Regions from separate parts of the Paenibacillus filicis genome, predicted to be linked through region 2. Evidence: riboswitches for the same ligand, from Rfam matches in the RefSeq annotation. Region 2 holds a riboswitch; the other holds the start of a gene.
What was found. A riboswitch is a leader RNA that binds a small molecule or an ion and turns the genes downstream of it on or off. The one in region 2 is predicted to bind thiamine pyrophosphate.
Positions count from the first base shown of each region.

Region 1 (15,331 bases), on a different contig from region 2:
ACGGATAATGCATATTCGGCCGCGCTGGATCGAGACGGGAGGGTATGGGTATGGAATAGTACGAAACTCGGTCAGCCAAAGCTTGCCTTTGATGCAAAAATACAAGCAGTTCCTGATTTGAAGAAGATCGTAGATATCCAAGTCACCGTTGGGACGTTGATTGCTCTTAAGGAAGACGGGACAGTCTTGCAAGGAAAGTACAATTATGGGATGGACTGGAACGAATTACAAGGTGCTGAAGTAAGGTTCCATCAGGTTCCAAATCTTACTCATGTTGCAAAATTAGGTACAGGACAAGGAAGGCATCATTTGGTTATTAAAGAGGATGGTACGGTTTGGGGATGGGGCCCTAATGGAGATGGCGCATTGACAGGGTCTCTGGATGAAGGGCAAGAAACCTATTCCACTACTCTAGGTTATCTAGGTAAACAAGTGCCGGAGCCTATTCAGATTCAAGGTCTCTCCAAAATTAAAGAGGTCAGCTCGGGAGCTTATCATAACCTTGCATTAAGCGAGGACGGGACGGTCTGGCAATGGGGTGGAATTCACATTAATATTTTTCAAGGATTCGATAAGCCGGTCAGGCCCACCCCGTTTCAGGCGATAAGTGATGTCCAGACGATCTGGGCTGCCCAGGACTATAGCGTCGCCATGAAAAAAGACGGGACGCTTTGGACTTGGGGGAAGATGAGAAGATGGGGAGCCAGCTTAAACTTTGAAACGGGTCTTCATGACGGTCAGCTTCCGGTTGAAGTTCCATATAGGTCATAATCATGCCTTTTTTCATCTTTCATCTAAAGGAGAATGTTGAATCATGCTATTTCTTCGCAGCAAAAAAATGATCTTTAGTGGTTTGGCAGCTATACTTCTTACTTCTCCATTTCATACAGTTGAAGCCTCTGCCAAACAAAGGCCGCTTTTATCGGGATACTCGGATTTTAGTTATGTGGATGAATACGGCCAAGCCTGGTTGATGGGGGAGCGTAAGCCTACAAAAATAAAGGGATTCGACCATGTAGTGGATATTTCGCATGGAAGCGATGTTTATGCCGTTAAGGACGACGGCACGGTTTGGACGTATTTGCGTGATTATAAAAATGAAAATACATGGTTTTTCTCAATTAAAGAACCCATCCAGATTCCGGGATTGAGCCGTATTAAGAAAGTAGCAACGGATATATCTGGATTCTCTGCAGCACTCGATGAAGAAGGACGCGTCTGGACTTGGGTTTATTCACAGCATGAAGGAAGAAAAAGAGAGTTTAAAGCAAGTGTCTTACAAGTTCCCGAGTTGTATTCTATTCGAGATATTTGCGTGGCAAACCGAGAACTCGTACTCCTTCATGACGACGGGACAGTTTCATTAGGAAGCTGGCCGGAGGAAACGGTGACTCCCGCTCCTTGGGCAGGGTTTGGATTAGGAGGGCCCAAGACATGGATAGATCCTGAGGGGTCCGACCCTTATCCTATTCAAGTGAAAAAAATAAAAGGGTTCACCAATGTGTGGAAACTATCCAACGGCAACAACTTCCATGTACTGAAATCAGATGGTACCGTGTGGGGATGGAGTGAGTATGGCAATCTGACCAGTGAAGAAAGAGCTGCACTCGCAAGTGGAAAATGGGATAAAAAACCTGTGGAACCTTTCCAGATTAAGGGATTAACGAATGTTGTAGAGATCGGTGACTTTATTGCACTCAAAGACGATGGGACCGTATGGCAATGGGGAGGGCTTTATAGCGATAATTACTTAGATGTAAAACCGATTGACCCGTCACCTGTCCCTGGATTGAAGGATGCTGTGTCTGTTTACAGGGGGCCGTTCTTTTCCCTTGTTTTAAAACGGGACGGTACCCTATGGACCTGGGGGGGGGCGAGGTCTTGGGGAGGGAGCTTTAATCCCGATCTACAACGGCATGATCCTAACCAAATCGTAGAAGTTCCTACTCGATAGTTTAATCGATTTGGCTTGATCTGATTACGATTCTATTGACCTTAGAGGTATTTTACCTTTGAGGTTTTTTATTTTTCCTCGGTGATGGTAGCCGACTCCGTCTCTAGTAAGTCTGCATTAACTGGAAGCATCCTTCATAGGGAGGGAGAGAGGACAAGGCGGCAATGCTTTTGCTATCAATGCTTCCGATGTAGGCGTAGTCTGTACGGATATTGCTCCCGGCAAGTAATGGGGAGCGTACATGATCTTGTAGAGCCACCCTGGAATGCCTTCTCCTTGACCGGATAAGAACAGATGGCGTATCATAGAAGGAACAAGAAACTGAATATGTACCATGGGAGTCCGGGGGGAACCGGGCTGAGAGTACGGCCAATCTGCCGTTAACCATTTGAACCTGTTGGGTCATGCCAGCGTAGGGAGAGGTGAATCAAACACACTTTGCTTAGGGCGGGGTGTGTTTTTTTGCAAGTTGATAGTAAGGAGAGAAGTAAGATGTCCTATTTGGACTTTGAGCATATTTCACATACGTACGGTAATGGGAGCGATGGACAACCTGTGCTGAGCGACTTGAGCTTGCAGGTGGATGAAGGCGAGTTTGTGTCCTTGCTCGGCCGAAGCGGCTGCGGCAAGACGACGCTGTTGAAGATGGCGGCTGGCCTGCTCGTGCCTGCCGAAGGGCAAGTGCGGATTGCGGGCCGTCCCGTGACGAAGCCCCATGAGCGTATCGGCATGGTATTTCAGGCTCCGACGCTGCTGGAATGGCTCACGGTGCGGGATAATGTACTGCTCCCGGTTACGCTGCATGGCAAGCCTACGGCGGCGGATCGGGAAGCCGCCGATGCTCGTCTGGAGCGGATGGGACTTGCGGGCCACGCGGACAAGTTCCCCGGTCAGTTATCCGGAGGACAGCAGAGCCGCGTAGCGCTGGCGCGTGCGCTGATGCGTGAGCCGACGCTGCTGTTGCTGGACGAGCCGTTCGCCGCGCTGGATGCGTTGACGCGCGAGGAACTGCAGGAGGAGCTGCTGCAGCTCTGTGCATCCGGGAGCATGACGGTGCTGTTCATCACACACGACATCGCGGAGGCGGTGTATGTATCGGATCGGGTCGTCATGCTGCAGGATGGAGGAGTGGCTGTGGATACCCAGGTGCCGCTTCCCTCGCACAGGCATTACAAGCTGCGTTATGAAGAACCGTTCAATCAGCTGTGCCTGATGCTGCGTCAGACGATGGAAGGCGGGAGGCCAAGGTGAATAATCGGAGAACCGACAGAAGGGCTGACCGAACGGAAGGCTCTCAAGACGGTCAAAGCGAACAAATTGATCAAAGCTCACTTGGCAGTCCTGGCCCGCAAGATGAGCCAAGCTCGCAAGCGACGCGAGACCCGCAAGATGAGCCAAGCTCGCAAGCGACGCAAGGCCCGCAAGATGAGCCAAGCTCGCAAACGACGCGAGGCCGGCAGCCTTTACCAGACCGCCAGTCGCCCCAAGACCCGCAAAGCCTCAAGTCGCCCCCGGACCGTTCTGCGGGGAACAAATCTGGCAGCCGAGGCGGTTGGGGAGCACTCGTCCTGTTTGCAGCGCTTCTGCTGCTCTGGGAACTGGGCGTACGCGTCAGCGGGGTGTCTACGCTCGTACTCCCTGCGCCCTCAGTAGTAGCTGCCGCCCTGGGAAAAGGGCTGGGCAGCGGATACTTTATCCCGCATATTGCGCAGACGGTGCTGGAGATTGTGCTCGGGCTGCTGCTGGGAGGGGCGCTGGGCTTGCTCATTGGCGTAGGTATGGGCGAGTGGAGCTGGCTGAGGAGGCTGCTGTCTCCTTATGTGATTGCCAGCCAGGCGGTGCCCAAGCTCGCGCTGGCCCCGCTGTTTATGATCTGGTTCGGCTTTGGCACGACGCCGAAGGTCGTCATTACCGCCTTGATTGCATTTTTCCCGCTGCTGGAGAGTACGGTTACAGCTATTCAGTATGTCGATCCGTTGAAGCAGGAGCTATTTCGGGTGCTAGGCGCTTCCCGCTGGCAGACCTTGCTCCGCCTGAAGCTGCCGGCAGGATTGCCGGGGATGCTGGCCGGCGTGCGGGTAGCGGTCGTGCTGGCCGTCGTAGGTGCGGTTGTCGGAGAGTTTATCGGGGGGAGCAAGGGGCTTGGGGCGCTCCTGATCGCTTCTCAGGGCATGATGGACACGCCGCTCATGTTCGCCGTCCTGCTGCTGCTCACCGTGCTTGGGATGGGACTGTACCAATTGGTGCTGATCATAGAGAGAATCAAGCTGAGACCTTACAAGAAGGAGAAAGACAGATGAATAAGACATCATGGACAATGACTGCTTCACTATTACTAGCCGGGAGTCTGCTGTTGTCAGCCTGCGGGGCTGGGAGCGGGGCTTCAGAATCGGTTAAAGGAAATACAGGGGCTGCTTCTCCAGCTACGGGACCGATTCAAAAGCTGGTCATGGCCAGCTGGAGCAAGCCGATCGCCGAGCAAACCAATCTGTATCAGGCTGAAACCCAAGGCTGGTTTAAGGAAAAAGGTATCGAGTTCAGCTTCGTACCGGGTGCCGGAGGCGGCGATGCGATCAAGAATATTCTCACCAAGCAGGCGGACATCGCCTTCACCGATCCGGGCTCGCTCTATTTTGCGCTGGAGAAGGGTGAGAAGCTGCGTGTCATCTACAATATTTATCCGCAGAATGTGTTCAATGTCGTATCCCTCAAGGATAAAGGGATTCGTGAGCCCAAGGATTTGAAGGGGAAGAAGATCGGCGTCTACAGTCTGGCGAGCGGAACACGGCATAATCTGCTGGTGCTGCTCCACGAGGCCGGTCTGACGGAAAAGGACGTGACGATCATCGAGACCGGCGTGTCCAACTTTGCTCCGTTGATTCAGGGACAGGTGGACGCGACGGCCGCTACGGATACGGGGCTGGCTGATGCGAAGCTGAAGGGACTGGGCGAGGTGAACGAGCTGCGCGTCGCCGATTCGCTGAACGTGCCGAGCGACGTATTTGTTGTGACCGAGGAAACCTTTGCCCAGAAGAAGGAGCTGCTGCGCAGCTTCCTCGACGTCTACAAGCGCAGTGCCCAGTGGATGAACGAACAGCCGGAAGCGGCGGCTGAGGTGGCGGTCGCCAAGGCCATCGACGGGCAGGATAAGAAGCGCAATGAACAAATCATCAGGCTCCGCAATGCCTCGGCACAGACGCCAGGCGGGCAACCGCTTGGCACGCTGGATGCCGCTTTGCTCCAGCAGGGGGCCGATCTGTACAAGAAGCTCGGCCTGATTCAGAAGGAGCTCAGTCTGAAGGACGCCGTGACCAATGAATTGCTGCCTACAGGAGAGCAAACGAAGAAGTAACCGGAAAACGGATAAGCAAGCGTACAGAAAGGATGAGAACGCAATGAGACCGGAATCAAGAGATTTGGCCGATCAGGTACTGACGTACATCGGACGGTTTTCGGATATAGAAGCCTACGCGGAGGCTCCGGATCGGGAAGGAAGAGCGAGTGAAGCTGACGCCAGGTTCAATGAGCTGGCGCTGCAGCTGTTCGCCTATCAATTCAAGCATATTCCCGCCTATCGCAAATACGCCCAGGCCCGGCGGAAATCGCCTCTGACGGTGCGGAGCTGGCAGGAGATCCCGCCGCTTCCGATCCAAGCGTTCAAGGAGCTGACGCTCTCCTGTGAGCCTGAGGGCGAGGCGGAGGCTGTATTTATGACCAGCGGGACGACGCAGGCGGACAAGCGGGGCAAGCATTACCATCCGACGCTGGAGGTATGGGATGCTTCGATGGCGCCGCCGTTCAAGCGGTATGTGCTGCCTGACCGCGAGAAGATGACGATCCTCGTGCTGTCTCCGGCGGAGGATGTGAACCGCAACAGCTCGTTGTCCAGATATTTGTCCAGGGCGGTGGAGCTGTTCGGGGAGGCGGACAGCCGTTTGTTTTTCTCGCCGGAGGACGGGATTGATCTGAGTGCCGTTCTGACGGCTCTGCAGGAGCGGGAAGCGAACGGCGGACCTGTACTGCTGATGGGCGCCACGTTCGCCTACGTGCACTTGCTGGACGCCTGCGAGGAGCAGGGGAAGCAGATAAGGCTCCCGGAGGGAAGCCGGATTTTCGATACCGGCGGATTGAAGGGACAGGCTCGCGAAATCTCACCGGAGGAGTTGTACGCGGGTCTGGAGCGGCACTTGGGTGTGAAGCGCGAGGATTGTGTGAATATGTACGGGATGACGGAGCTCAGCTCGCAGCTGTATGACCGCAATATCCGGAGCCGTTTCTTGACGGGCGAGTCTGTCTATGAGAAAGCGGGCGGCCCGTGGATTCGTACGCTGGTGCTTCATCCGGAAACGCTCGAGCCGGTCGCTGACGGGGAGCGTGGCGTGCTGGCGCATTATGATATGGCAAGCTGGAACTCCGCATTCGCGATCCTGACCGAGGATATGGGATACCGGACGGAGCGGGGCTTGGTGCTGCTGGGTCGCGTTAAGGGCTCCGAGGCCAGAGGCTGCTCCATCGCCGTCGATCAATTGATGACTGCCAGCCGAAGGTAGGTGACCCATCCGATGACTGCACCGAATAACGAACAGAAGCCAGAGGATGAGGAATACCTAGGAACTCAGGCGGCTGAATGCCACGAGAAAAACGATGCCGGACCTGTGGCCGTCATCGAGGCTTACCGTTTGCCGCGAGGCATGGCTCCGGCCGAGACCCGGGAACGGCGGTATGAAGGTCCCGCCGGAACGCTCGTGCTGAGGCTGCCTGTGCTCAGCCCGGAGCTGCTTGAGGAGGCAGCAGCTCAAGTGACCGCCCGCAGAGCCGCATATCTTGCGCAGCTGCGGACGGATCAGATCGTCGAGCTGATCGACCGGGCAGTGGCCCGCTGGCTGGACCCGGAGTACGGGCTGCGTGTGCTGGCCGAGACGTGGCTTCCCGTCATAACCGGCTACAACGGAGAGATGATCCGGCTGGAGCTCAAGCGGTTTTTCCGTACGTTCCGGCGGAAGGAGCTGCTGCGGTTTCTGGATGAGGAATTCGATGCGGCAGCCGTGCTCGACGAGTTTCGTCCCCGCAAGCATGGGGGGCTAAGCCGCGCCTACGGACCGGAGCTCATCTTCCATGTATTCTCTGGCAACGTGCCGGGCTTGCCCGTCTGGAGTCTGGTGATGGGGTTGCTCGTCAAGTCCGCATCGATCGGCAAAACCTCCTCGGCCGAGCCGCTGATGGCGGTGCTGTTCGCCATGACGCTGGCTGAGCTGGATGAGGAGCTGGCCGATTGTCTCGCTATTCTTCCTTGGAAGGGAGGCAGCGAGGAGCTGGAGCGGCCCTTGCTGGATGCGGCGGATGCCGTCGTCGTGTACGGCTCGCAGCAGACGGTGGAGCAGGTGCGCGGCCGTATGCCGGCGGAGCGGCTCTTCCTCAGCTACGGGCATAAGATCAGCTTCGCGATGGTGGGGCGGGAGGCGCTGACCGTCGACCGGTTCAAGGAGACGGCAAGACGGGTGGCGGAGGACGCTTCCGTATACGACCAGCAGGGCTGCTTGGCCCCGCATGGGGTATTCGTAGAGGAAGGCGGAGCCGTCTCTCCCCGGCAATTCGCCCAACTGGTCGCTTCCGAGATGGAGCGCTACCAGGAGAAAAAGCCGCGCGCAGACCTCTCCGACGAGGAAGCGCTGGCGATCCGGTCGGTCCGCCAGCGCATGGAGCTGCGGGGGCTGCAGGGAGAGCCCGTATCGGTGTATGCGAGCGTTCGCGGCACGGACTGGACCGTGATCTATCAGGGCGCGGGCGGGTTTGAGCCCTCGCCGCTGAACCGGACGCTGCATATCTTCGCCTGCGGAAGTTTGGAGCAGGCAGCCGGTCAGCTGCGACCATACCGAGAGTACTTGCAGACAGCCGGGTTAGCCGTCGGACCGGAGAGGCTGGAGCCCCTGGCGTCTCTGCTGGGAAGCCGGGGTGTGACCCGGATCTGCGCGGTCGGCCAGATGGCCAGGACGCCAGCAGGCTGGCATCACGACGGGCGGATGAACCTGCTCGATCTGGTACGCTGGGTCGACCTGGAGCGAAGCGCGGAGCTGGAAGCTGAGCGGTACGACCCGGATTTCGAATAGGATCGAGGCTTTAGTAGCGGAACAGCCTCGACACCAGGCCAAAGCCAGGTATATCCGGGAGAAAGGGAGGTGATGGTTATGGAATTTGCCGGGAAAACAGTGTTGGTCACCGGCTCCAGCCGCGGCATCGGAGCGGCTATCGCCGAGGCCTTCGCGGCCCGCGGCGCGCTGGTGATCGTCAATTATGTCCGCAATCAGGTGGCGGCCGAGCATGTGGTTGCAGGCATTCGCAGCCTGGGGGGCGAGGCGGTCGCTCTGCAGGCCGATGTGACGGACCGCGAAGCCGTGCAGGCGATGGTCGATCAAGTTGAGGAGGCATTCGGCCGCCTCGATGTCGTCGTCAACAACGCGTTAAGTCCGTACAGCTTCGATCCGAAGCATCGCAAGACGGCGTGGGACATAGGCTGGGACGACTACCAGACGCAGCTTGAAGGCAGCCTTGGTGGGGCCTTTCACATCTGCCAGGCAGCGATTCCGCTGATGAAGGAGCAGGGAGGCGGAAGGATCGTGAATCTGGTCACGAACCTGATCGATTTCCCCGTCGTGCCTTACCATGATTACACAACAGCCAAGGCAGCGTTGCTCGGCTACAGCCGCAACCTGGCCGTAGAGCTGGGGGCGTTCGGCATTACGGTGAACTGCGTGGCCCCTGGCCTGACGTCCCCTACCGATTCCAGCCGGGATACGAAGGAGGACACGAAGAATGCTATTATCGGCTTGACACCTCTTGGACGGCTGGCTTCGCCAGGGGATATCGCTGGGGCTGTCCTTTTCTTTGCTTCGGATTGGGCTTCCTTCGTGACGGGGCAATGCCTTCATGTAGACGGCGGACTTGTGATGCGGTGAATGCACCGGCCGCGGTAGCGAATGAGTATGAAAAAACCAGGGCAGAAGCCGAGCTGCTGCCCAAACCATTACCGGGAGGATTGAATATGGGAATCGAGACCAGCATTGAAATTTTGCATCGGGTGCGGGAGCATAAGCCGCTTGTTCACAACATTACGAATGTCGTCGTCACCAACTTTACAGCCAACGGCCTGCTCGCCCTTGGGGCTTCGCCGGTCATGGCTTACGCCCATGAAGAAGTGGCCGATATGGCAAGGATCGCAGGTGCGCTGGTCGCTAATATCGGGACGTTGAACGAGGAGCTGATTCAGTCGATTCTGATCGCAGGCAAGTCGGCGAACGCCCATGGCGTTCCGGTCATTTTCGACCCGGTCGGGGCGGGGGCGACTGCCTATCGGACGGAAGCGTCTCGTCGTATTCTGGACGAGGTCAAGGTGTCGGTGCTGAGGGGCAATGCGGCAGAGGTAGCCAATGTCATCGGCGAGCAGATGCAGATCAAGGGCGTTGATGCGGGAGATGCTGCGGGCAGTGACGCTGCTGTACTGGCTCGCGAGGCTGCGCGCCGTCTGGGGATTGTCGTGGTAGTTACGGGAGCGGATGACCACGTTAGCGATGGGAAGTCGACTTACCGGATCAGCAACGGCACGCCTTTGCTGACGTCGGTGACTGGCACCGGCTGCTTGCTGACCAGCGTGATCGGCGCCTTCGCTGCGGTGGAGAAGGATCTGGTAGCTGCCTCGGCAGCGGCACTGGCTTTCTACGGAGTAGCCGCTGAGCTGGCTGTGGAAATATCCGGTCCGAATCACCCGGGCGCGTTCCAGACCGAGTTTCTCAACAGGCTCCATACGACGACGGGCGAGGATCTGGTCGGCCGGGCAGTCATCCGGCTGCTGGACTGACGGTCTCTCCGGCAGACAAGCTGTTAGATTGCTGGATCTGACTAACTGACTACAAGCAGAACTGATGCGCTCTTGCGAGAAGGGAGCTGTCAGCTCTGTTTTTTTGTATAGATGGGGTTTGCTAGCGTGCAAGGGTTTCTTCACTTGCTTAACGGAAGCAAAGGCTGTCGGGGGTGCAAGGAAGGGCTTGCCATGCTATGATCAAGGTAACATCACTAACGATCAGGAGGTATGGCTGTTGCAAACATCTTGGCAGGAAATGATGCTGATCGAGGAGCTTATGACTAACACCTGGCCGGCCTATACCCAGCAATCGTACGGAAGTTGGAAGCTGCGCGCGACCTTCGGCACGACGAAACGGGCCAACAGCGTACATGCTGTCGGTCCGCTGCCCGAGAGGGACGGCTGGCTGGCGGAGATCGAGAGCTTCTACCGGCGGCGCGGCCTCCCGGCGTATTTCTGTATCAGCCATGCTTCGCCCGAGGGGCTGGATGCACTGCTGGCCGAAGCAGGATACGAGCTGGAAACGCCGTGTCTGCAGATGACTGCTACGGCGGAGCTGGTCTTGCGTTCTGTAACTCCGCTCGGAAGACTTGTCTTCGAGCTCGCCTACGAGGCGGATGAACGCTGGCTGGAGGATTTTCTGCGGCTGGAGGGGTACGAGGCAGAACGCTTGCGGGGGTACCGTCATATTTTCTCGGCGATCGGTCCGGACAAGTCTTTTTTTCGCGTCCTGGAGAATGGGGAGACCGTAGCTCTGGGTACGGTCGTCAGCGAACGGGGTTATGCAGGGATCAGCAATATTGTCGTCGATCCCCGGCACCGCCGCAAAGGGATTGCAGAGCAGCTCTTTGGCAGGGTGGCCCAGTGGTCGCTGGAGCGTGGGGCAGAAAAGCTTTACCTGCAGGTGATCCGGGATAATGAGCCTGCTGTAGCCTTGTACCGCAAGCTTGGTTTCGAGACGACGGGAAGCTATCACTACCGCTGTAAACGGCTGTGAAGGATGCGGATCGGGGAGGGAATATGCGATGCAAACGACAGAGGTTGCTGTTATCGGAGCAGGCATCGGGGGATTATCGGCCGCCACCCTTCTCGCGTCCAAGGGCTTATCTGTCACCGTATACGAGGCTTCCGGGGAGCTGGGAGGCTGTGCGGGCAAGTTTGACCGCGGGGGCTATTCCTTTGCCGTAGGGGCGACATACGGGATGGGCTTCGAGGCTGGAGGGATGTTTGACCGGCTGTACCGGGAGGTTGGGATAGAGTCTCCTGCTCTTCGGATGCAGGAGGTGATCATGGACGTTCATCTGCCTGACCGGCGCGTTCGCTACTATCGGGAGCAGGAGGCCTGGTTCCGCGAGATCGCGCGCGTATTTCCCCGGCATGCGCAGGGGATCGTCGACTGGTATGCGGAATGCTTCGGCATGTCGGGTCTGCTGTCGGCGATGGCGGAGCATCGACCGGTAGTTCCGCCCAGAAGCCGGGAGGATATCGCCCGGCTGCTGCGTATGCTGGATTGGAAGCTGGTCGGGGCTGCCCCCCTCCTGTTCCATTCGCTCGGAGACCGGCTGAAGCGCCACGGTATTCCGGCAGACTCGGAGTTTGTCCACTTCCTGAACGGACAACTGATCGACAGCGTCCAGACGACGGCGGACCGATGCCCGGCCTTACTGGGCTATACGGCGCTGAATGTGTTCCATCGGGGGGCGTTCTATATCGAGGGCGGCCTTGCCCGGATCAGCGAAGATTTGGCGGGTGCCTTCAGGCAAGCGGGAGGGGAAATCAGGCTGCGAAGGAAGATCATCCGTCTGAGAAAAACTTCCGCAGGCTGGGAGCTGACAGACCGCCGCGGGGAGAAGCTACTGGCTAAGCAGGTCATTCTCAACAATTCCCACCGGCATCTGGACAAGCTGCTCGCTGGAGAGCCGCCGGCCGGAGGTCTCCTGGAGGGCCGTAGTGGCGTGCAGGCGGAGGATGAAGGTTCCGCCTTGGCCCTGCGTATAGCACAGGATGAGTCGATGGCAGGCGTGGATGGCGCCAGTATGGGATCTGCCGGGAGCGAGGGGAGAACGGAGGCCGAGTGGGGGGCCTTCGTCCTCTACATGGGCTGTCGGGCCGAGGCCTTGCAGCATGATGAAGAGCCGCCCGTTCTGTTCCATCAGATCATCTCCCGCTATGGAGAGCCGCTGACGGAAGGGAATCAGCTGTTGGTATCGTTCTCCCCTCCAGGTGACCTTTCCCGGGCGCCGGAGGGGAGGCTGGCCGTCACGGCTTCCACCCACTGCGCGCTGGAGCCATGGTGGCAGAGAGAAGGCTATGAGCAGCGGAAAAGCGAGTATACGGAGCGTATGCTCGCCGCTGCCGGGCGGGCGCTGCCTGGGCTTCGTGAATCGGTAGAGCTGCTGCTGCCCGGCACACCCGTGACTTACCGCCGGTATACGGAGAGGGAGCGCGGAGCTGTCGGCGGAAGCGTCCCGCGCAGTGCGCTGGATCTGCTGCGTAAGCGCTCGGGCGACACGGAACTCCCCGGCGTGTGGATCTGCGGGGATACGGTATACCCGGGTGCAGGCACTCTCGGGACAGCGATGTCGGGATGGATTGCCGCGGACCGCGCTGTCCGCTATAGAGGCGTGTGAGCCGCCTGAAGCACGGGTGGGAGCGTGCACTCCGCCGGGTTTACAGCGATCGTACGACTTGAGGGCTCAGCCAGACGGCCGGGCCTTTCTTGCGTTTGGAAGCAGAGCGGGCGGCCTCGATACGAGAGATTCTGGGTATGGCTTCCGTTCGGATGCGGCTTCCTGCCCTAACACCGGTTTCTGACGATCGGGTGTGAGCGCCGGTACGCTTGGCAGATGTGCGGTGCCCGGATAGCTGACGGTTCCCTATGGCCGGATAAGTCACTGATTTTTCAACCCACTCACTGGCGGTCGGACGGGGTTTCTCCGCACGTCCACGAAGATCGGGACGGACTCGCTTGCCGGTTTGGATGGTCGCCGTTTCCTTCGGAGGCTCGGAGCCTGAACGGTTGGTATCCGAACGATGCGTGGTGTCTCCCGAGCTTTGATTTTGGTCCAGGGCGGCAGCCGAGTTGCCCACTACTAATGTTTTTGTTTTCTGGTTGTAGGCAAGCATTAAAGGCGTACCGGGCATAAGCCCAAGCTTGCGACTCAGAGAGGCAGGCAACCGGAGCTCCTCACTGATTTCATTTGCTGGAACGCGCAGGCGGGCCTTTACCGTGCTATGGCCGCTTCGAATGGTGAGTGTGGGGTGTGTCGTCCAGGGTATCCCTAGAACGGCGGCGAGAGAAGCTCCTACGGTAATGCGCGATTCCCGGGTGCGATCTGTCTCCAGTATACCGTGACCGCGGCTGACGAGGAGACGGGTCAAGGTGACCGTGTCCTGCAGGGAGTTGTATTCTGCCAGATAACGTGTCTGATCCTTCAAACGAAGCTGCTTGGCGGCTACGGGGTCGATTTCCATATAAGGGAAGGCGCATTCGTCTCCTTCTCCCAGAAATATACGGGCTTCGTGCTCGGCACTGCCGTTTTTGAGCGTGACGGTTGTGCCGTTGGGCAGATCGCTCAAGCCGTAGGCCACATTGCCATAGCAGCTCAGAACAAGTGTGATTTCACTTCTCGGTTGCTTCGTAATAGTTATGTCAATGATGTCTCTTCCCATAGAAGATCCGTTCCTTTCTGTCCCCAGAGTCCACTTCAATTCGCTTTACAACGTATGCCATTGCCCTCCCCGGCGTTTGTATGAGTGTCCCTGTCGGGTTGCTTAGGCCATTCTTTTTTTGCTGGCAGGCGATAGGGGCCCCTGGTGATGGAAGATATTCCGGGTAGAGATCGGCGATGAAGAAAGAGGATGAGAAAGGAGAAGAAATGATGAGTGAGCGGTTACCGATACAGACAAAGGTTTCAGACATGCATGGTCCGAAATCTGAGTATCCCATAGGACTGGTGCCCAATTTAGGCTATTCAACACCAGCTCCAGACCATTCTGGTCGGGTTCCCGCAAGCTACACAGGTGTGGATGGCTGCCGGGGAGGCTGGGTCGCGGTAACACTGGCCGCCGACGGCAGCTGGCGATCCGGGATCTATACTCGCTTGCAGGAGCTGTGGGAAGATCATGAAAGGTCGCAGCTTATCTTGATCGATATGCCAATAGGCCTTGCAGAAGGATCGGAGGGACGGCTCTGCGACAGTCTGGCACGCAACCGGCTGAAGCCGGGGCGGGCGTCCAGTATTTTCCCGGCGCCTGTCAGGGAAGTCTTGGAGGCCGATGAATACGCGGAGGCGAACCGGCTGCAGCGGCAGTTGAGCGGCAAGGGGCTATCCCGGCAAACCTGGGGACTCGTCCCCAAGATTCGCGAGCTGGATGGTCTGATGCAGCGATCTGGGCAGGCTCGGGTTATTGTCCGCGAGTCGCATCCGGAGCTGTGCTTTGCCGAGCTTTTCGGCGGGCCGATGAGGCATAGCAAGCGGGAGGAAGCGGGATTCGCTGAGCGGATGTCCCACCTGGGCGGCATCTGGCCCCATGCAGGTCAGGCTGTGGCTGAGCTGCTCGAACGTTACCCGCGCCGTATAGCAGCTCGGGATGATATCGTAGATGCCATCGTATTGGCAGTGACAGCCTGGTTAAGTGAGGGCTTGCCGGAGGAGCTTCCCGCTAAGGGGGATATAGACCGCATGGGACTTCGGCGTACGATTTCCTTCGTGAATGCAGCGGGTAGGGAGAACTGAACATGACGGTTCGTTGAGGTTGCAAAACGGAGAAAGGCCGACTCCATCCTGCTTCGAATAAAGGGGGAGGCGCGTCCCGTAGAGCTCCCTGCCTTCGTCCGAATTATTGATCCTCTTCCAAAATCTGTTATGATGCTCATGACGGGTATTTTTCCATAACAATACAAGGGGTCTCCGTTGTTTCTAAATTAAACGGCTTATTGAAGCAGACCTGAACTGAACCATACTGATAGCAGGGACTGTCGGAAGACTGGTTTGGAGGTCAAAGGGAGGGTTCGAAGCGTGACCATTGATTCTCAAGCGGATATTGAGGCCTTGCAGCGAGTGGGCCGCATTGTAGCGGCTACGATCGACGAGATGAAGCGCCAAGCACGTCCGGGTATGACGACGCGAGAGCTCGACGATATCGGACTTCGCTACATGGAGGCGCATCGGGCGACACCCGCTCCGCGCAAGGATGTCGGATTTCCAGGCACGACGTGCATTAGCGTCAATCAGGAGGCGGCGCACGGCATTCCTGGGTCCAAGAAGCTGAAGGCGGGCGATGTGATCAATATTGATGTGTCCGCCGAGTTGGACGGCTATTATGCGGATGCAGGGCACTCGTTCGTGCTGGAGCCTGCAGACGACGGGCTGCTTACTTATTTATGCGAATATACGCACCGGACGATGATGAAGGTGATCGGCGAGCTGCGGGCAGGCGTTAAGCTTAATATCATCGGACGTCTCATCGAGGAGGAAGCACGTGCGGGCGGGCTGCATGTGGTGAAGAATTTATGCAGT
Region 1 covers NZ_JBBPCC010000021.1:27,162-42,492, reverse strand. Annotated here, with positions in the region: gene WMW72_RS26345 (RCC1 domain-containing protein) at 1-771, shown strand, start outside; gene WMW72_RS26340 (RCC1 domain-containing protein) at 815-1,954, shown strand; TPP riboswitch at 2,279-2,392, shown strand; gene WMW72_RS26335 (ABC transporter ATP-binding protein) at 2,447-3,205, shown strand; gene WMW72_RS26330 (ABC transporter permease) at 3,202-4,254, shown strand; gene WMW72_RS26325 (ABC transporter substrate-binding protein) at 4,251-5,306, shown strand; gene WMW72_RS26320 (LuxE/PaaK family acyltransferase) at 5,350-6,504, shown strand; gene WMW72_RS26315 (acyl-CoA reductase) at 6,517-8,061, shown strand; gene WMW72_RS26310 (3-oxoacyl-ACP reductase) at 8,134-8,907, shown strand; gene thiM (hydroxyethylthiazole kinase) at 8,994-9,806, shown strand; gene WMW72_RS26300 (GNAT family N-acetyltransferase) at 10,045-10,806, shown strand; gene WMW72_RS26295 (phytoene desaturase family protein) at 10,835-12,439, shown strand; gene WMW72_RS26290 (hypothetical protein) at 12,480-13,481, opposite strand; gene WMW72_RS26285 (DUF429 domain-containing protein) at 13,766-14,548, shown strand; gene map (type I methionyl aminopeptidase) at 14,831-15,331, shown strand, end outside.
Region 1: it holds a riboswitch for thiamine pyrophosphate, as region 2 does, so the genes downstream of both, WMW72_RS26335 (ABC transporter ATP-binding protein) here and WMW72_RS06625 (ECF transporter S component) in region 2, are expected to answer to the same signal.

Region 2 (15,331 bases):
CGGTCAAGCTCCTTTCCAAACTTAAGATATTGGAACTATAATGGATTTATTGGCCTGAGAAAAGATCCATTTATGACAGATTTGATTGTACCATTTTGTCAGACTTCATCTATTTGTAGCAATCACGAAGCCGAAGGGGCGCGAACGATGGATTTACTCATTCCTTACCATTCTTATATGCAGCGGCTGCCTACGAAACATGCCGCGCTGTACGAGGCGTTGCGCGACGCCATTATTGAGGGCAGCCTGCTCCTCGGCATGAAGCTTCCGTCGACACGCAAACTGGCGGAGCAGTACGGCCTGTCGCGCGGCACGGTCAATCAAGTATACGAGACGCTGGCTTCGGAGGGCTACATCGTCAGCGAGATCGGAAGCGGTACGACCGTCGCCTATCGCTATGCGGAGCCTGAAGCACGGGAAGCTTCCGTCCCTGACTTCCGGCTGTCCGAATGGGCCTCCCGCCTCGTGGCTCCGCCCCGTCTAGAGAGGATGTCGCCGGTAGGAGCGCTTCATGGGGTCATTGACTTTGCCAATATGAATACGGATGAAGCGCTATTCCCGCACGAAGCCTGGAACCGGTGCCTGTACGCCCAGATTCGGGCGGGTACCGATTGGAGCACGGAGCGGACCGGAGCGCAGGGGGACTACAAGCTGCGCGAGGCGATCGCGATGTACTTGCGGAGATCCCGGAGCCTGAGCGTCTCGGCCGAGCAGATCGCCGTGGTCCATGGCTCGATGCAGGCGCTCGCACTGATCGCGCAGCTGGTGCTGAATCCGGGGGAATCGGCAGTTGCCGAATCGCCGGGCTACTCGGGAATTCGCCGGGCGATCAGCACGGCGGGAGGCACCGTGGTTGAAGCGGCTTTAGATGAGTACGGGATTATACCTGCCGCATGGGATGCTCGGGCGCTCTTCGTCACGCCATCGCGGCAGTTTCCCACGGGGGCGGTGCTCAGCCTGGAGCGGCGCCAAGCGCTGCTGGCCTGGGCCGTCCGGGAGCGTGCAGTCATCGTCGAGGACGACTACGACAGCGAATTCCGCCACCGGGGGCGGAGCATCGAGCCGCTGAAGGCGCTGGATCGCGACGGGCGGGTCGTCTATGTGGGCAGCTTCACGAAGACGATGCCGCCTTCGCTGCGGATCGGTTATGTGGTGCTGCCCGACTCGCTGGTGGAGCCGTTCGTCCGTGCCCAGGCCTTGTATGAGCCATACGCGGCCAACGTGCTGGAGCAGCGGGCGCTGGCCGAATTCATGGCCAGCGGAGGCTACGAACGGCATCTGCGCCGCATGAAGCGCAGCTATGGACGCAAGTTCAGCCAGTTGGCGGACTTGCTGCAGACGGAATTATCCGCGGGCTTTGACTGGGTGCCGAGCGATGCGGGCTTGCACTTGTTCGGCTGGTGGAAGGGGAGCGAGGAGGATTATCTGTCCTATCGGTCCGCCTGTCACGAGGCAGGGGTTCTCTGGGCTGATATGGCTCCTACCGGGCATGACACCCGCAGCGGACGGCGGGGGGCTTACTTTCATTTCTCCGATCTGACGGAAGAGGAGATGAAGGACGGGGTAGGGCGGATGAGCCGGATTTTGAACGGTGGTTAATGAGGCTTTCAGTTCGCGGCGCCGTTTCCGGATTTGCCGATGCAGCAGGATTTAGTTTTGAGCTGGAGATGCGGTTGCTCAACCGCCTGCTGCAGGCTAGAATTTATGAAGAAATAGTTATCTTGAGGCCGTCCGGGCCGCAGTGCGGGCAGCAGCCGGGGCGGCTTTTTCCGTGTTTTTAACGGCAACAACAAGTGCAGAGATTTCATTCTACTATAAATTTGGTCTTGTTTGGATTCCAGTGGACTCCAACTACATGGAGCACGTAACCAAGCCTAACTTTGAAATACTATTAGAACAGACCAGACCATATAAATCATGTTAATTATGGGGTGGAACATGGGAATTAATTGATGGCAAAGCCTACAATATGTCGCCTGCACCGACCGCTATGCATCAGTTCATTGTAGGAGAGCTGCATGTTGCCCTTCGGACGTTTTTTCAGAATCGACATTGCTTGGTGTTTGTGGCTCCGTTCGATATATTTTTTAGCGAAAGCGAAGAATATGATTCGCCCGATCATATCACGCAGCCTGATCTCTCTGTGATTTGTTCGAAGGACCAACTATCGAAAAATGGCTGCCAGGGTGCTCCGGCGTTAATCATCGAAGTGCTGTCACCCTCCACGGCATTGAAGGATTTTAACGAAAAATTCAACTTGTATCAAAGCTATGGGGTACAGGAGTATTGGATCGTCGATCCGGGAAATCGGACGGTTTATGTGAATACACTGAAGGACGGAAGCTACAGTATTCGTCATTTATATATGGAGCAGGAAACGATTCAATCGATTCTATTTAAAGACCTGCAGATTCCGATCAACACGCTGTTCAGTCTGGAATAAGGAGCAGCTCTGGACAATGCCGCGTCAGCAGAGTGGCTTCTTCCCCCGCTGCTTGAGTATAATGGGAACATGAACTTGAAGGAGGGAAGCGCATGCCGCCCATTGTTAAAAATTTACTCAAAATTGCTGCCGTTGTCATCGTCGTGGTGCTTCTCTTCAAGCTCCATTGGGCGCTTGGGACGGGTGTCGTCGTCGTATCGATCGGGGTATTTGTGTTTCTAAACCGCTCTGCGCTGTATGCCCAGCGGGGCAACATGGCTTATATGAAGGGCGATCAGGCCAAGGCGCTGGAGCTACTGGAGAAGGCTAACGGGTTCAAGCGGGTCGTTCCGCAGCACCGGATCGGCTACGGATTTCTGCTGATGAAGGCCGGCAAGCCAGAGGAGGCGGAGCGGGTGTTTCAGGAGATACAGCGCCTGTCGCCTCCCCGCGAGATCCTGATGCAGGCGAGAATTAACTTGTCCACGGCCTACTGGCTCCAGGGCCGGCACAGCGAGTCTCTCGCTCTGATGGAGGAAGTGATGGGCGAGTACAAGAACACGCTGGCCTACGGGAACCTGGGTTATTTCAAGGTACTGAATGGGGATTTGGAGGAAGCTCTCGTCTTGAACCAGGAGGCGTATGAATTCAACGACAATGATGTCACGATTCTGGACAACCTGGCGCAGAACTATTACTTGCTGGGCCGGGTGGAGGAAGCCGCCGATATGTACGCCAAGGTGATGGACAAGTCCCCCAAGCATGCGGAATCGTATTATTTCTACGCGCTTACGCTGCAGAAGCTCGGGCGGCTGGAGGAGGCGCGCGAGCAGAGCGAGAAGGCCATCAGCCGCGATCTGGCGCTTGTAACTCCGCTGACCCGCGCCGATCTGGAGCGGCTGGAGGAGCAGTTGAAACAAGCGGACCCGGACCATGAATCCAGGGATGAAGGACCGCTTGCGGGAGAGTCGTCGATTGATAGAGGCTGAGAAGAGCTTTCGGTTCCTTCGGGCTATGGGAGAGAAGAGAAGCAAGTCATGGATCTTCTTATACCCATGAATATCAGCCGCGTCATGTTCGGAGAGCTAGAAAGTAAGGGGACCGTCTGGACAATCGGATGGTCCCCTTGCTTCGTGCCGGACAGTGCCCGGTCGCGATGATTAAACTTCTCTGGACCATTCCTTCAGCTTACGGTCGGATGGAAGGAAGAACGTCAGCAGTCCGATCAGCGGCAGGAAGCTGACCCAGCCCATCACAGCTTGTAGATGGAAGGTATCGGCCAGTCCACCGAGCGCCACGGCACCGAGTGCTCCGAGGCCAAAGGCCAGACCGGTAATGAGACCGGAGACGGTGCCGATTTTGCCCGGAATCAGCTCCTGCGCATAGACGACGGTCACGGAGAAGCTGGACAAGATAATAAAGCCGTTAATCAGCAAAATGATATAAGACCAGAATTCATTGGCATATGGCAGCACCATCGCCAGCGGAGCGGAGCCCAGCATGGAGAAGAAGATGATATTCCGGCGCCCGAACTTGTCAGACAGCGGCCCGCCCATGAAGGTACCCACAGCCCCGGCTGCAGCGAACAGGAAGATGTAAATCTGTGCATGCTCCAGCGTCATGGCGAACTTCTCCATCAGCTCGAACGGGAAATAAATCGTGATGCCGGCTTGGTACCAGGAACGGGCGAACACGAGGAAGATCAGCATGCAGACGGCGAAGCTGATCTGCCGCTTGCGGCTCGGGTCCATCGCCCGGGCGCCGCTCTTGCGGGCAGCGGGCGGGTTGGCGGCCAGATAACCGCTGTACCAGCGTGAGATCGCTAGCTGTACGACGATACCGATGGCAGCTACAGCGGTGAACCAGATCGCGCCGAACTGTCCGAACGGGACAAAGACGAGCGCCGTCATGATGGAGGCGAGCGATTGTCCCGAGTTGCCGCCGACCTGGAAGATCGACTGCGCCAGTCCCCGGCGGCTGCCTCCGGCCATATAGGCTACCCGAGAGCCTTCCGGGTGGAAGATCGCGGAGCCGATGCCGACCATCAGCACGGAGAGGAGCACGAGCCAGTAATTTGGAGCGATCGCGAGTCCCAGTACGCCGATGCAGGTAAAGCCCATCCCGATTGGCAGCATATAAGGTCTTGGCTTGCGGTCCGAGTACAGTCCGACGAGCGGCTGCATGACGGAGGCCGTCATGTTGAGCGCGAAGACGATAATGCCGGACTGGGTAAAGTTGAGCTGCATCGTATCCTTCAGGATCGGCAGGATGGCAGGAATGACGGCTTGAATCGTGTCATTGAACAGATGGACTAGACTGATTAAGAGCAGAATGCGAAAGACGGTCGGCTTCACATCGGTCTTCGTGGTCTGAGGCGAGGCCGGGCGGCCTGCTGCTCCGGCGGAAACGTTCATGCGGTCTGACTCCTTCCTAGGTATGCACGAGAACCGAGAGGTCTGAGCATGAGAAAAATCGCCCGGAATGCCAGAAGCAGGAGGGCTGTCGCCCGCCTGCCTCTTCCAAGCGTACTGCTGTCCCAAAGCGGGATCGATGGTGCAGCTATGAATCTTGTATAACTAGGCTAAGTGCCCATTGAATGGCGTGTCAAAGCACCGAGCGCCTCGCCCATTCTCACCTTGCTGCCGACGTTCAGATCGGAGCGGCCTTCATAGGTGCCGTTCTCCAGAAGCAGTACGACGGTAGACCCGAATTCGAAGTAAGCGAGTTCATCGCCCGCTTCTACCTTGTTCGGCAGAGGGGAGACATATTGAATCGAGCTCACATTGAGTGCTCCGACTTTTACAACCGCGATTTCACCGGCTCCGTGCTGCATGTACGTGATCAGACGCTCGTTGCGGCTAAGCACACGACGCATATGCTTTAGACCGAAGTCATTGACCGGGTACACCTTGCCAGGCACATGCTCCTTCTCGATGATTTCTCCGGCCACCGGCGTATGAATGCGGTGGTAATCCGTCGGGCTCAGGTATAGGACGTAAAAGAACCCGTTCGTATAATTGATACGGCGGGGACTGAAATTAAGCAGCTCCTCAACCGTGTAGTCCTGTCCCTTCACATTCAGCATCGTGCCTTCCCGAATCTGGCCCATCCCGGTGATCATCGCATCGACGGGGCTGACGACAATTCCGCTCGACCGGTCAATCGGACGCAAGCCGGGCTTCAGACGGCGGGTAAAAAAATCATTGAGCGAGGCATATTCCTGAACCGCTTTCTCCGCGTCCTCGATCCGGATGCCGTATGTCTTGGCAAACTGGGGAATAAAGGCGCGGCTGGCGCGGGACTTGGCAAAGGCTCCCGTGATGCGGGATACGCTTTTGCGCGACGAAAGCTCAGTTAGGAGCCGAAAAAACGTTATCTTCATAAGGGTCGGATGTCACCTATTTCTACATAATCATTGTTAGAACCTACCGATTATCTTGACACAGAACGAAGGACAAAGCAACCGCAAAACGCAGGCAAAAAAGCGGAAAGGCTCCTGGAAGGAGCCTTCATTGGATGTAGACCGCTGATTTTCGTCACATTGCCCCATTTCTTCTACTTTTTGTATTCCCCGCAGGTCATGCACGCATTCAAATTCACCTGGATCGGACTGAGGGCTCCCGACCACTTGGTACAGTGTACAGGAGTCCTGGCATGCGGGTCATACTGAACATAGGTGCAGAACCGGCAATCGGCCACTAGCCTGACGGATACAGGTATGATTTCTGGAATCGGTAACTCGCTTGGAATCATTTCTTGCATATCATGGGCCCCCCTCGGCATCGTCCATGAAGATAACGCTTTCATATTCATATAATGATCGATTTCCTTCAACTGGGAATAAAGTTATCTTATCAGACATTATCCGATAACACTAGGAATTTTTAGTAAATTTTTGATTAAGAAAACATGATATTGACATTTATTGTATTCATGTTACTATGTTTATGTCACTAGGGGAGCCTAACCGGCTGAGATTGGATCGCTAGATCCTAGACCCTCTGAACCTGATCTGGGTGATGCCAGCGTAGGGAAGTGGAGAGCGTAGATAAGAACCAGTACGTTCACTTGTGCTCACAAGCCGCTTCCGATCCGGGAGGCGGCTTTTTTGGCATAATCCGCTGGAAGAGGACCGCGATGCTGCGGCAAGCCCCATAGACAAACAAAGGAGATGAGCGACAAGATGTCAAAAGGTTTGAAGCTGACCGATATTCTGGTCACGATCGTGATTGCCGTCGTATTCGGGATTATATACCGGGTATGGGGCGATGTGTACAATGTGTTCAAGGTGCCGGGCATTCCGCTGGAACAGTTGATTTACGGCATGTGGTACATGGCGGCGACGGTCGCTTTCCTCATTATCCGCAAGCCTGGAGTTGCCCTGCTCGCTGAGGTTGCTGCTGCCTTGTTCGAGATGCTGCTAGGGTCCCACTATAGCGTAGCCTCGCTGACTTACGGCATCGTGCAGGGATTATGCGCGGAGCTGACATTCGCGGCCTTCCGCTACCGCAATCATTCGCTGGTTGTCGCCGGTCTCGCGGGCATCGCGTCGGGACTGGGCGCACTCGTGATGGATATCTTCGGCAATTATTTAATGGAATACTCGCCATGGCTCGTCGTTCAATATGTGCTGTACCGGTTCGTCGGGGCCTTCCTGATCTGCGGTACCCTGGCCTACGGGCTGGTCAAGGCGCTGGAGAAGACCGGTGTGACGCAGCTCGTCCGGCCCGTCAGTCAGGATGATCTGGATGCGCTCGGCAAGTAAGCCGGAGATGGCGGAGCGGATGATGGAAGCCTCCGTGTGGATAACCGGGCTGCGGTTAAAATTTCCCGGAAGCTCAGGATTATGGTTCGATAGGCTGTCGCTGGCGGTGCGGCCGGGGGAGAAGGTGCTGCTGCTCGGTCCGAGCGGCTGCGGCAAGTCGACCCTGCTGCAGGTGCTGGCGGGACTCATTCCGTCGGTCATCGAGATACCGATGAAGTCGGAGGATGCCGGGCGGCCCGACTCCTGGGGGTATTTATTCCAGGACCCGGATGCGCAGTTCTGCATGCCTTATGTCGACGAGGAGCTAGCATTCGTGCTGGAAAATCTGTGCGTCGCCCGCGGGGAGATGGATGAGCGGATTGACCAGCTACTGGAGCGGGTCGGTCTCGGCAAGGACTTGCGTCATGCGCCGATCGCTTCGCTGTCCGGCGGCATGAAGCAGCGGCTCGCGATGGCTTCGCTGCTGGCTCTGGAGCCCGATGTGTGGTTTCTGGATGAGCCGTCATCGCTGCTTGACCCGGAAGGCACCCGAGAGATTTGGGATACGGTTAAGCGGATAACTTCGGACAAGACAGTGCTCATCGTGGAGCATAAGATTGATGAAATCGTAGATTTCGTGGATCGGGTGGTGCTGTTCGATGCGTCCGGATGCATCATCGCGGATGGAGAGCCAGACCGGGTATTCCGGGAGCATAGGCGTGACCTGCAGAGCTTCGGCATCTGGTATCCGGGCGTCTGGGAAGATTATGCAGATGGAAGCTTGCGGGCAGAGGGTGGAGAGCTCCTCTACCGTCTGCCTGCTACGGCCGGACTTCCACCCGAGCGGACGGGAGAGCCGCTTGTTTCGCTGAAGGCGTTCACCGGCTATCACGGCAAGGAGAAGAAGCTGGAGGCTTCCCATGCCAGCATATGGCCCGGAGAATGGATCGCCGTCGTCGGAGAGAATGGAGCGGGTAAAAGCACGCTGCTATCGTCCCTGATGCAGCTGATTCCCACCAAGGGGGAATATTGGCTCGAAGGAAAACAAGTCCAGGGACTGGACGATGTCGTCCGCAAGGCGGCTTACGTGTTCCAGAACCCGGAGCTGCAATTTATAGGAAGCAGCGTGTTCGAGGAAGTGGCCTATAATTTCCGGAGGGACGGCGAGCCGGAAGAGGCGGTGCTGGCGAGGACGGCCGAGCTGCTGGACAGCTTCGGGCTGGCTGCGCAGCGCGGACAGCATCCTTATCAGCTGTCGCTGGGCCAGAAGCGCCGCTTGTCGGTGGCGGCGGCCACGGTAAAGGCGCAGCGGCTGCTGCTGCTTGATGAGCCGACATTCGGCCAGGATGCGGCGAATACGTTTGCCTTGCTGGAGAAGCTGGAGGCCTGGAGGCAGCATGACAAGATGACCATCGTGATGGTGACGCATGATGAGGACATCGTCCGGCGCTTCGCTACGCGAGTGTGGGAGGTCAAGAACGGCCTCCTTACCGCGGATGCCGAGGGGTGGGCCTTGAGCAGCGGATTGCTCCAGGACCATGAGGATGCGCTGCATGCAGCAGAAGGAGCTGGCCGCCATGCTGGATAAGCTGACCGGACGAACCACCTGGCTGCACCGGGTGAATCCGAGCTTCAAGCTGCTGCTGTCGATAGCCGCCTTCCTGGTCGTGCTGTTTACGCATAACATCAATATATTGATCCATGTCACGTGGATGTACACCGTGCTGCTGTTCACGTCCAGCGGGCAGCCGACCCGGCGTCTGCTGCTCATCCTGTTGCCGTTCATCCTGTTGTTCGTATCGTCAGGCGCGTCCATGGTGCTGTTCGGGACGGGAGAGACGACCTGGTTCCGTTATGGACCGGTTCATATCACCGAGGAGAGCTTCTTCCGCGGCATGCACCTGGGCCTCAAGACGGTCGATACGGCGCTTGTCGGTTTGCTGCTGGCGCTCACGACGAACCCGGTGCTGCTGTTCTACTCGCTGATGCAGCAGCTGAAGCTGCCGGCCAAGTACGCCTACAGCTTCATGGCGGCCATCCGCCTGATCGGCTTGTCTGCGGCGGAATACAGGACCCTGCGCGCGGCCTACCTCGTCCGCGGCGTGAAGACGCCTCGCGGGCTGCGTGGCTTCGCCCAATCGGTCCAGCGGTATGCGATCCCGCTGCTGGCGCAGAGCATCCGGCGCGCCCAGCGCATCGCCGTGGCCATGGAAGCCAAGCGCTTTGCCGCGTCGGCTGCGCGGACCTACTACTACCGCGTCGGCTGGTCGGCCAGCGACGCCTTGCTCGCAGCGGTGCTGCTGGGCATCTGGGCCTGCGCCTGGTGGTTCGCTGCGCAGCTGCCGCATTTTAGCATCACGGATGTTCGCTAGAGCTGGCTTGGGCATAAGACTACGCCGGATGAAAGCTTCACTAGGCTTCATTCAATGGGCAAGCTTGACTCATACCATGATCAATACTTATTCTAAGGAGGAGTTTTCTTATGATTACAGCGACAACCTTTTCGGCAGAGCTGAGAGAAGCGGTACGGGACAGCTGGGAGGCCAGCTTCCGCCATCCGTTCGTGCAAGGGATCGCAGACGGCACGCTGCCGCTCGACAGCTTCCGGCATTACGTGCTCAATGACGCCTACTATTTGTCCCAGTTCGCCCGGGTACAGGCGCTCGGAGCGGCCAAGGCGCATGACCTGCCGACGGTAAGCCGGATGGCGGTTCATGCCCAGAGCACTTATGAGGCTGAGCTATCGCTGCACGAGAAGTTCTCCAAGCTGCTCGGCATCACGGAGGAAGAGCGGGAGGCGTTCGAGCCGGCCCCGACCTCCTATGCCTACAGCTCCCATATGCTGCGCGCCGCCTACAGCGGCTCGCTGGGCGACATCATCGCCGCGATCCTGCCCTGCTACTGGCTGTACTACGAGATCGGCGAACAGCTGCAGCACTGCACGCCGGAGGAGCCGATCTACCGCGAGTGGATCGCGGCATACGGCGGCGATTGGTTCCGCGTGCTGGTGGAGGAGCAGATCAACCGCCTGAACGAACTGGCGGCACAGGCGGGGGAAGCCGACCGGGCGCGGATGCGCCAGCATTTTATCCTCAGCAGCCGGTACGAGTACATGTTCTGGGATATGGCGTATAGAAAGGAAGCTTGGCCGGTACTATAGGCAGCCAGAGGCATCATCCTAAGTCATCATAAGTTCATACGATAAGAAACGATAAGCGAGCGGGGCTGTTCCGGTAGACGGAGCGGCCCTTTTTTGCGCGCAAGAATATGCCAATTATTCGCAGTGGACGTTTGTCGGTGCAACACCACGACTGTGCGCTTGTTCACGACTCCTTCACAATCGGTGTGATCCACATCATAGAGCCGGCCGGCCCGCTCCCCCTACAATGAGGACATCAAGCACTAGCCCTTACGAAGGGGGAGGAGTAAACGATGGCAAAGCTGCAAGATACGGAACGGCACGTCGAAAAACCGGCCCAAGAAACCCGGAACGAGCCGGTGCTGAAGGGAGCTTTCGCTTCGGTCATGCTGCTGGGACTGTTTCTGGTGATCAGCTGGGTAGGCGTATTTCTGTTGTTTTTGGCGAGGGGTTAGAACGATGAAACCGATGGGTCGGAGGAGTTGACAAGCGCATGCATATTCACCGCTTAGAAAAATATTGGCTGATCTTTGGCGTTTCCATGCTGATCGTGTTCCTGTCCGTGGTGGGCGTAGGCGCGTTCTCACTGGGGATGGAGCCGCCGGGCGGGCACCGGCATACCGTGGACCCGTCAAGACTGGCGGAGACGCCGCCGTTCGATAAGCCGGGGCTCAAGCAGGTCGGGGAGAAGGAGTACGAGGCGAACCTGATCGCCTTCGCGTTCGGCTTTACGCCGGATAAGCTGGAAATTCCGCTCGGTGCCAAGGTTCACTTCAGCGTGACCAGCCAGGATGTCGTGCACGGGATGCAGGTCAACGGGACGACGATCAATATGATGGTCATTCCGGGCGAAGTGAACCACATGACTTATACGTTCGACAAGCCGGGTGAGTACCTGGTGCTCTGTAACGAATATTGCGGAGCGGCACATGAAGTGATGATGATGAAAATCATCGTGAAATAGGCGGAAGCCATCGGAACCGGAAAGGGTGTACGACTGATGCTAAAGGAAATCCAAAGCTTTGACCGGCGCGATGCGTCGCTGGTGCTGGCCCATATTCTGTTCGCGTTCTTCGCCTTGTTCATGGGCGGCGTCGCCGGCGTGCTGCAGGGTCTGGTTCGCGGGGGCATGGTGACGCTGCCGATGGGGATCGGCTACTACCAGCTGCTGACGGCGCATGGCGTGCTGATGGCGCTGATCTTTACGACGTATTTCATCATCGGCTTTATTTACTCCGGCGTCGCCCGGACCCTCGGCGGACGGCTGCTGCCGATCGCGCGCAATCTGGGATGGCTCGGCTTCGCACTGATGACGTTCGGTACGCTGCTGGCTACCGTGCTCATCCTGCTCAATAAAGCGACCGTACTGTATACGTTCTACGCTCCGCTCAAGGCGGACCCCTGGTTCTACGTATCGCTGGTGTTCGTCGTCGTCGGGAGCTGGATGAGCGGCATCGGGGTATTTCTGAACTACCGTTACTGGAAACGGACGAATCCGGGTCAAACGACACCGCTGTTCACCTTCATGGCGGTGGTCACGATGCTGATGTGGATCATCGCGACGCTAGGCGTAGCCATCGAGGTGCTGTTCCAGCTTATCCCCTGGTCATTCGGCTGGGTGGAGACGGTCAATGTGACGCTGTCGCGGACGCTCTTCTGGTATTTCGGCCATCCGCTCGTCTACTTCTGGCTGCTGCCTGCCTACATGTGCTGGTACGTGGTCATTCCGAAGGTCATCGGCGGCAAAATGTTCAGCGACGCGCTGGCCCGCCTGTCATTCATCATGTTCCTGCTGTTCTCCATCCCGGTCGGCTTCCACCATCAGCTGATGGAGCCGGGTATCTCGAATGTCTGGAAGTTCGTCCAGGTCGTGCTGACCTTCATGGTCGTCATTCCATCTCTGATGACCGCATTCTCGCTGTTCGCGACCTTCGAGATGCATGGCCGTTCCGTCGGAGCCAAGGGGTTGTTCGGCTGGTTTAAGAAGCTTCCGTGGAAGGATGTCCGCTTCTTCGCCCCGTTCATGGGGATGCTGATCTTCATCCCGGCAGGCGCAGGCGGCTTGATCAATGCGAGTCACGAGCTCAACGCGATCGTGCATAATACGCTGTGGGTTACGGGGCACTTCCACCTGACTGTGGCGACCAGCGTGGCGCTGACCTTCTTCGGCATCACGTACTGGCTCATCCCGTCCATGCTGGGCCGGGCGATGACCCCGCTGATGAATAGGCTGGGCATCATCCAGACGATCCTGTGGCTGGTTGGCATGTTCTTCATGTCCGGCTCGATGCATACGCTCGGCTTGCTGGGTTCTCCACGGCGGACATCGTTCACCACTTATCAGGATCACCCGGATACGATTCTGTGGATGCCTTATAATGTAGCGATGGCGATTGGCGGCGTAATTCTGTTCTTCGCCGTCGTGCTGATGATCGTCAACATCTGCATGCTGATGAGCGCACCGAAGGGCGAGACGGAATACCCGATCGCCGAGGTCAGCGAGCAGGCGGAGAAGGCCCCTGCGATCTTCGAGCGGTGGGGCGTCTGGGTGAGTGTACTGGTCGTGCTCATCCTGGTGGCTTACTCGATCCCGGTGATGGATATTATTAATGACGCAGGAATTGGAGCCAAGGGGTTCAGGACGTGGTAAGTGGGGTAGACAACCTAACATGCAGGCCGTCATTCGGACGGTTTGCATGTTTTTTCTATTATATAGCGGGTGGGCGGAAGCGGCAGCATGCAGAGCTGCAAGCAAACAGATAAACTCATTTACAAACCGACTATCGGTTTGTATAATTGGAGCATCTATCTGCTAGACAGGAGGCGCTGCATGAAGCAAGAAGAGCGAAGGAAAGAAACGATACGCCTATTGATTGCTACGGTGCATACGCTGCTGGGGACGAAGAGCTGCGACGAAATCAGGATGAAGGACATTACCCGAGCATCCGGCTTGTCGACCGGCGCGGTCTTTCATTATGTAAACAGCATGGAGGAGCTCTTCGCGCTGGTCCTGAACAAGCATCTGGAGGAAGTGAACGACAGATTTATGGAGCGGGTGGACATGGAAACGAACAATTTCCAAGGTCCGTTTCAAGCGATCACGCAAGGCTTGGCACAGCTGGAGGACCCGGAGGAGATGACGAATAAAATGCTCATGTACCTGCTCGGCAAGAGCGGGCAGCCGCCCGTCGCCGCATCGCTCCAGGCCTTCTATGAGTACTGGGTCAGGCTGTCCCGGACATGGATTGAGACCGGACAGCAGCACGGCGTCATCCCTGACACGGTCAGGGCCGGCTGGGCGGCGGAGCTGTTTGTGCTCATTTCCTTTGGCCTGCGGACCCGCTCCATGATCCCTTCCGGCTCCCACACATTCAGAGCTGTGGACTTCTCGGATTTTATTCAGACGATGCTGGCCCCTGAGGGGAAAGGAGACTGACCGTGGCACCCTTGATCGCATTAATCGCATCCTTCCTGGTATTCCGTCTGCTAGGCCTCGCCGGGTGGACCTATATGAATGACTGGCATACCTCGCTGCAGGGCGCGGTAGCCGTGATGTTCCTGCTCACCGCCTCCGCTCACTGGGGCCGGAGACGGCCCGATTTGGTGAGGATGGTGCCCCCGTCCCTGCCGCAGCCGGAGCTGCTCGTGACCTTGACGGGTCTGCTGGAGCTTGCCGGAGCTGTCGGCATCCTGCTGCCGGCAACGTCAAGCCTCGCATCTGTTCTGCTGGTGATTCTGCTGATCCTGATGTTCCCGGCCAACGTACGCGCTGCCCGCGAGCGGCTGACAATTGCGGGAGCGCTGACCCCACGCCTGATTCCGCGGACCCTGATGCAGCTGTTGTTCCTCGCTGCCGTCTGGTTGGCCGGATAAGGAGGTCGCAGCAGGCGGCGTCTGGCTTCCCCTGAGAAAAAAACCGCGCTTAACATTCCACAAACAATGCTTTGCTATGATGAAGCAGAATAAGGAAATTTTCGGAGGAGCGAGCTTGCTGCCGGAACGGCGAGGTCGTCCTGAGGGGGACATAATGTTGAGTCAGAATTTGCATGATTATTGGGGACCGGCCCGGATTATCCCGGCTGTTCGCAAGCAGGAGGATCTGCTGGTAGCGTGCCGCAGCGATTGCCCGGTTATTTTCTTGCTGATTGGGGATCTGCTAACCTCGGAGAATTATGTGGGGCAGGTGCTTCGTGCAGGGAAGAAGGTATTTCTGCATGTCGATTTCATAGGCGGGCTAAGCGGCGATCCGATCGTGATGAAATATATCGCGGAGCGGCTGCGGCCGACGGGCATCATTTCGACCAAGAGCCATTTTGTGAAGCACGCCAAGAAGAACGGGCTGCTTGCCGTTCAGCGTTTGTTCTTGATCGACACGTCGGCTCTGGAGCAGGGCATACATAACATCGAGCAGAGTGAGCCGGATGCCGTGGAGATCATGCCGGGACTGATTCCCCGGGTCATCACGCAGCTTCGCGAGCGTACGGCACTGCCGATTATTGCGGGCGGGCTGATCCAGGAGCACAGCGAGATCGACATTGCGCTGCAGGCCGGAGCCAGTGCCGTCTCGATGGGCAACCGGCAGCTGTGGTCTTGAGGACGGCGAATGGATATATTTACAAAGCCTTCATATCGGCATGACGCTCCGTTAACAAAGGCCTGATAAAGTAGGATATGCAAGGACAATTGAATAGCCAAGGGTTGGAGACGAGGAGAACACCCTTTATGCAACAAATGGAAGAGCTGATTTGGCGCGCCGCTTCCGTTTGCTGGATAGAGGGTTTTTTTGTGCTTTTCTCCGGAAAAATGAGACGGAAGGAACCGTGATTCATGAAAACTCGTTCGAAATTCGCTTGTTGGCTAACTATCGCTTCCTTAGTTAGCGGGATATTGCCCATCGGTGCTCCCGAACAAGCCGCTGCCGCTGCCGCAAGGCCGTTGCTGGAGGCACGCAAGACGCTAAACGCCCCTGTCATTGACGGCAAGCTCGATGATTCCGTCTGGAGCATCGATCAGCCGCTGACAAACC
Region 2 covers NZ_JBBPCC010000003.1:63,322-78,652, reverse strand. Annotated here, with positions in the region: gene pdxR (MocR-like pyridoxine biosynthesis transcription factor PdxR) at 148-1,599, shown strand; gene WMW72_RS06655 (hypothetical protein) at 1,599-1,781, shown strand; gene WMW72_RS06650 (Uma2 family endonuclease) at 1,991-2,443, shown strand; gene WMW72_RS06645 (tetratricopeptide repeat protein) at 2,536-3,411, shown strand; gene WMW72_RS06640 (MFS transporter) at 3,583-4,836, opposite strand; gene asd (archaetidylserine decarboxylase) at 5,004-5,804, opposite strand; gene WMW72_RS06630 (hypothetical protein) at 5,978-6,184, opposite strand; TPP riboswitch at 6,368-6,473, shown strand; gene WMW72_RS06625 (ECF transporter S component) at 6,606-7,187, shown strand; gene WMW72_RS06620 (ABC transporter ATP-binding protein) at 7,210-8,754, shown strand; gene WMW72_RS06615 (energy-coupling factor transporter transmembrane component T family protein) at 8,720-9,538, shown strand; gene tenA (thiaminase II) at 9,649-10,326, shown strand; gene WMW72_RS06605 (cytochrome c oxidase subunit 2A) at 10,599-10,760, shown strand; gene WMW72_RS06600 (cytochrome c oxidase subunit II) at 10,799-11,269, shown strand; gene WMW72_RS06595 (b(o/a)3-type cytochrome-c oxidase subunit 1) at 11,306-12,955, shown strand; gene WMW72_RS06590 (TetR/AcrR family transcriptional regulator) at 13,136-13,741, shown strand; gene WMW72_RS06585 (DoxX family protein) at 13,744-14,178, shown strand; gene WMW72_RS06580 (glycerol-3-phosphate responsive antiterminator) at 14,333-14,899, shown strand; gene WMW72_RS06575 (glycerophosphodiester phosphodiesterase family protein) at 15,133-15,331, shown strand, end outside.